2 regions of the Cellvibrio zantedeschiae genome follow, and region 1 is predicted to be linked to the other one. Evidence: predicted binding sites of a transcription regulator. Region 1 holds the regulator's gene; the other holds the start of a gene.

Region 1 (3,154 bases):
CTTGATTCCAGTCAGGCTACCGGGATTAATGGCGACCAACTGGATACCGCAGCGACCAACGCCGGTGCAGCCTATGTATTTACGCGGACAGGAACCACATGGGCGCAAAAAAGCTATGTGAAATCCCCCAACACCGGCGCGCAGGATCGTTTCGCTCGGTCATTGGACCTTGATGACTTGGGCGAGAGTTTACTGATAGGCGCTTATAGAGAATCGAGTAACGCTGTAGGCATCAACGGTGATAAAGCAAATAACTCAGCTGGTGCAGCTGGCGCGGTCTATGTTTATTAAGCCTTAATCTGCCCCACAAAAAAGCCCGCATGATGCGGGCTTTTTTGTGGGCGGAACTTTCGTTTACTAACGCAGGACAAGTTGTCACCAGCTAAAACGTTGGCTCTATAACAAATTGCAGGCGTAAAAAAACCGCAACATGTGCGGCTTTTTTCTAGCTGAATCCCTAAGGATTACAAACCAGTTACGTTTTCAGCTTGAGGGCCTTTTTGGCCTGGCTTAACATCAAACTCTACACGTTGACCTTCAGCCAAGGTTTTGAAACCTGAACCGCTGATTGCGCTGTAGTGTACAAAAACGTCTTGGCCAGCTTCGCTAGCGATAAAACCAAAACCTTTTGACTCGTTGAACCATTTTACTGTGCCAGTGCTTCTAGCCATTTTAAACCTCGATGATCTTAATAATAAAAAAATGTTGCTGACAGATCGGTGTTACTTATGAAGAAGCATCGAGTTACTATTAACCTAACATTGGCCGAAACCAATGAGATGCACTGCTAGAACAACGGATGTGACTTACCATAAATAATTGTGGATCAACTTCTTAAACCTAAGCCGTTGTCCACGCTGCAATTTGGCCAGCGAACGAACTATATTCCCCATAAACCGGTAAGTAAAGGTTTAATTGCACAAGCTGTAAATCAAATCCAGCGTACAAAGCAATCACAAACCCAATACCTTAAGGTCTCGGTGTCACAATAATTAGTGAGATGACAATGCCCTCGGCACGCTCACCAAGCATATATCTATGGAGCTAACCAAAATCAACTATTTACCGTCTATACCAAAGCTGCAACAATTCGCCTTTAACACTATATCCCTCGCAAACGGCGAGTTTTGCACATGAATGATATCCAACCTCCCTACATAAAAATCCAGGATGCCCATTGCGCTCACGACAAGCGTGTGAGCTGTGGCAACTGTCGATTAAACACAATTTGCTTACCTATCAGCTTACATCTTGATGATATAGATCGATTAAATAATATTGTGCAACGCGGTAAACCTTTACAAAAAGGCGAATATCTTTATCGCGCTAAAGATACCTTTGACTCTGTTTATGCGATACGCTCAGGTGCAGTAAAAGCGGTAAGCATCAGCGAAACCGGCAACGAGCAAGTAACAGGATTTTATTTGCCTGGTGAGGTAGTCGGCTTGGATGGCCTTGCCAGTGATATTTACACCAACTCGGTAATCGCGCTGGAAACTTCCTCCGTGTGTGAAATTCCCTTTAACCGTCTTGAAGAATTAAGCTTGCAAATTCCCACTCTGCAGCGTCATTTTTTTCAATTGATGAGCCGCGAAATAACACAAGAACAGCAAATCATCACACTACTGGGTAAAAGTAGCGCCGAAGCAAGAATTGCCAGTTTGTTGCTAAGCATTTCCGCGCGGAACGGTCGTCGTAACTTATCAACCAACAATTTTATTTTGCCAATGTCGCGTACTGATATAGGCAACTTTCTGGGCCTAACCATAGAAACTGTAAGCCGTATTTTTACGCGTTTGCAAAAAAACAAAGTGATTGCCGTGGATAAAAAAGAAATTGTTATTACCGATATGGATAGCCTCCAAGTTATTGCAAAGGGTACCGATTAAGTATGAACCAACTTGAAAAAACATTAGCGGATTTTGATGCAGCCAACGCAGAAGACCCCAATACCGAAATTGTAAATGGGCAAACTATCGCAAAAGAATTGATTTATGGGCAGCGCATGACAGCGCAACTGCACAAGTTTTTATCAAACCCATCAGAAGCATTACAATTAGCCGCGCGCAGCCAACACATTTGTCGCTGGAAAATTCCACGCAGCGATTATCCTATGGATCGCCAAGGCTACAAAAAATGGCGCTTGGATTTAGCGGTATTTCACGGAGAAACAGCAGGTACAATATTGATTAAAAATGGCTACTCTGCAGACACCGTACAACGCGTGAAGGATTTGTTATTAAAACGCAGCTTAAAACGAGACGACGAAGTTCAGGCGCTGGAAGATGTGGTCTGCCTGGTATTCATAGAATTTTATCTGGAAGATTTTGCCAGCAAACATGATGAGGCCAAGCTGATTGATATCATTCAAAAAACCTGGAATAAAATGTCAGAAAATGGGCACACAGCAGCATTAAAATTGCCCTTATCAGATTCAATGCTTGCTCTCATCACCAAAGCACTTCAAGCCTAAGGACATATCATGTACGAAATATTAAAACATACGCACCTTACTGCCATACTACTATCTTTTATATTGTTCTTTGTTCGCGGCAATCTAATGATGCGCTCACCAAGCAAAGCCTCGCATAAAATATTTTTGATCGCACCCCATATTGTTAATTTAATTTTGATTGTGAGCGGCATTAGCCTGGCCGTGACATTGCATTTAAATCCAGCCGACCAACCTTGGCTTGCCGTTAAGTTAGTAGCACTGATTGTTTACATTGCCTTGGGAGTTTTAACCTTCAAACATCCCAAATTACAGGTTCGAAAAGTCCTTTGGGTGGTTTCTTTATTGGTATTTGCATTTATCGCCAGTATTGCAGAAAGCAAAAACCCGCTAGGTTTCTTCGCAGCCCTGTTTTAAATCTACCCTTATTCCATATCGACTTAGCCTTCCTTCAATGCGCTCCTGGTGAGCGCATTTTTATTTCATACACTTTAAAATTCGCTACTATACTCCAAGCAATTAATCGTATTGCGGGAATAACACGCGTGGAAACAATTGCAGGCTATCGCATAAAAACAACGCTTGGTGCTGGCGGAATGGCTAATGTCTACCTGGCCACTCAAGAATCCCTGGACCGACAAGTTGCAATCAAAGTTTTAGACGCTTCACTAATTGACGATGCGTTAATCCAAAGTCAATTTG
Region 2 (3,154 bases), 790 kb from region 1:
GGGTTGTACAAGTGAGCTTTCTGCCAGTCGTCGGAATAACGCTTACCTACACGCGCCAAATCTGGACCGGTACGCTTGGAGCCCCACAAGAATGGATGCTCATAAACCGATTCACCCGCTACCGAGTAGTGACCATAGCGCTCGATTTCCGCACGCAATGGACGAACCATTTGAGTGTGGCAAACGTGGCAACCTTCGCGGATATAGATATCACGACCTTCCAACACAACCGCTGGTAATGGCTTCAAGCCTTCGATAGGAGTAGTCGTTTCTTTCAAGAAAAACTGTGGAACGATTTCAACCAAACCACCAAAACTGATTGCGATGACCGCGAGGATCGTCATCAAACCAATGTTTTGTTCAACAATATCATGACCTTTCATTTCGTATTTTCCCCTTAAACGGCCTGAGCTTGAGCAGGAATAGCTGCTGGCGCGCCTGCTGTTTTAGCAGTGCGGTAAGTGTTGTATGCCATCAGCAACATACCGGCCAGGAAGAATGCTCCACCGATCACACGAACCAAATAACCTGCATGGCTCGCCGTTACAGACTCAATAAAGGTGTAGGTCAAGGTGCCGTCTTTGTTGAAAGCGCGCCACATCAAACCTTGCATAATGCCGTTTACCCACATTGCACATACATAAAGCACTGTGCCGATAGTGGCCAACCAGAAGTGAACGTTAACCCACTTAACACTGTACATTTCGGTGCGCTTATAAAGGATTGGCAACATGTGGTAGAGCGCGCCTATAGAAATCATCGCAACCCAACCAAGAGCACCAGAGTGAACGTGTCCTACAGTCCAGTCAGTGTTGTGCGACAAAGCGTTTACGGTTTTGATGGCCATCATAGGGCCTTCAAAAGTAGACATACCGTAGAAAGACAGGGCCACTACAAGGAAACGCAAGGTCGGGTCTGTGCGCAATTTATGCCATGCGCCAGACAAAGTCATAATACCGTTGATCATACCGCCCCAGCTTGGAGCCAACAGGATCAGGGACATCACCATACCCAAAGATTGGGTCCAGTCTGGCAATGCTGAGTAGTGCAAGTGGTGTGAACCTGCCCAAATGTACAAAGAAATCAGCGCCCAGAAGTGAACAATAGACAATTGATAGGAGTAAACAGGACGACCCGCTTGCTTGGGAACGAAGTAGTACATCATGCCCAGGAAGCCCGCAGTGAGGAAGAAACCTACCGCGTTATGGCCATACCACCACTGCACCATGGCATCGGCAGCACCGGCATAAGCAGAGTAAGACTTGAACATGGAAACAGGCACAGAAGCTGAGTTAACAATGTGCAACACGGCTACGGTTACGATAAAACCACCGTAGAACCAGTTAGCTACATAAATGTGCGAGGTACGGCGCTTAACAATGGTTCCGAAGAACACAATCGCGTAGCTGATCCACACCAATGCCAGCAGAATATCGATTGGCCACTCAAGCTCGGCATATTCTTTTGCCTGGGTCATACCCTGCGGCAAGGTAATAGCAGCGAGCACAATAACCGCTTGCCAGCCCCAAAAGGTAAACGGCACCAGCCAGCCACCAAACAATTTGGTCTGGCAGGTACGCTGTACAACATAATAAGAAGTCGCGAAAAGAGCACAACCACCAAAGGCGAAGATCACCGCGTTAGTGTGCAAAGGACGTAAACGTCCAAAATGCGTGTAGGGTTGCAACAAATCGTTCAGACCTGGCCATACCAGCTCCGACGCGATAAACACCCCCATACCCATGCCAAATATGCCCCAAACCACGGTCATAATGGCGAATTTACGCACTACATCGAAGTCGTAAACTGGTGGATCACCAGCTACAGTCGCATGACTACCCATAGGACATTCCCACTATTAATAAAAACAAAAAAATGATTAATGAAAAACGAGTCTTGCGGCCTGATAGCGCTGGCGGACTATTAATTAGCTTCGCCATTCTCTACCAAGGATGAAGTCTTGCCTTTGATATTTATCAAATCTGACAGCATCCCAAGCCACATTGCCCTAACTGCTGAATGAATCAAACCAGTGTAGGGCACAAAATAACTTTTTGCGTATAACCGGGGCGGTAACTTTCTTGTTACACACCTGTTTTCGGGGCACGTCCTTTATTAGCAGCAATGCGCATGCGCAATGCGTTTAATTTGATAAAGCCTTCAGCATCTTTCTGATTGTATGCACCTGCATCGTCTTCGAAGGTCGCAACCTTCTCATCGAACAAGCTGTCATTGGAGCGGCGGCCTACTACGTGAACAGCACCCTTATAAAGCTTGACACGAACATCACCATTTACGTGCACTTGCGATGCATCGATCATGGTTTGCATCATTTGACGCTCAGGGCTCCACCAGTAGCCGTTGTAGATCATTTCCGCATATTTGGGCATCAAGCTATCTTTCAAGTGAGCCACTTCGCGGTCGAGGGTAATTGATTCAATCGCACGGTGCGCACGTAGCATTATGGTGCCACCGGGGGTTTCATAGCAGCCGCGAGACTTCATACCCACGTAGCGGTTTTCCACGATATCCAAACGACCAACACCGTTCTCGCCGCCCACTTTATTCAAATAGGTCAAGACTTCAGCGGGTGACATGCGCTTGCCATCAATAGCAACAACGTCGCCTTTTTCGTAAGTCAGCTCAAGGTAAGTAGCCTTGTCTGGAGCGACTTCCGGGGCCACAGTCCAGCGCCACATATCATCCTCAGCTTCAGTCCATGGGTTTTCCAGAACCTTGCCTTCATAAGAAATGTGCAGCAGGTTGGCATCCATAGAGTAAGGAGATTTTTTCTTCTTTGAATAATCCACCGGAATATTATGCTGCTCGCAGTAAGCCATCAGGGTTTCACGGGAAGTTAAATCCCACTCACGCCATGGAGCAATCACTTTAATACCTGGTTTCAACGCGTAAGCGCCCAGCTCGAAACGCACCTGGTCATTACCTTTACCGGTAGCACCGTGGGAAATAGCATCAGCGCCCACTTCGTTGGCAATTTCAATCAAACGCTTGGCAATTAAAGGACGCGCAATAGAAGTACCGAGTAAATACTCGCCTTCATAAATGGTGTTAGCGCGGAACATAGGAAACACGAAATCGCGAACAAACTCTTCACGCAAATCGTCGATATAAATTTGTTTTACACCCAGAGCTT

The links. The regulator FNR, encoded in region 1, switches genes on or off when oxygen is low (the NO sensors DNR and NnrR bind a similar motif). The targets are predictions, from matches to a motif close to TTGATNNNNATCAA.
Region 2: the regulator FNR is predicted to act here: its motif matches at 1,967-1,980, upstream of ccoN (cytochrome-c oxidase, cbb3-type subunit I).

The regions. Positions count from the first base shown of each region.
Region 1 covers NZ_BMYZ01000001.1:1,187,806-1,190,959, reverse strand. Annotated here, with positions in the region: gene IE104_RS05330 (FG-GAP repeat protein) at 1-291, shown strand, start outside; gene IE104_RS05325 (cold-shock protein) at 465-671, opposite strand; gene fnr (fumarate/nitrate reduction transcriptional regulator Fnr) at 1,134-1,889, shown strand; gene IE104_RS05315 (DUF4202 domain-containing protein) at 1,892-2,473, shown strand; gene IE104_RS05310 (SirB2 family protein) at 2,483-2,869, shown strand; gene IE104_RS05305 (protein kinase domain-containing protein) at 2,998-3,154, shown strand, end outside.
Region 2 covers NZ_BMYZ01000001.1:395,327-398,480, reverse strand. Annotated here, with positions in the region: gene ccoO (cytochrome-c oxidase, cbb3-type subunit II) at 1-383, opposite strand, end outside; gene ccoN (cytochrome-c oxidase, cbb3-type subunit I) at 398-1,843, opposite strand; gene IE104_RS01785 (argininosuccinate synthase) at 2,085-3,154, opposite strand, start outside.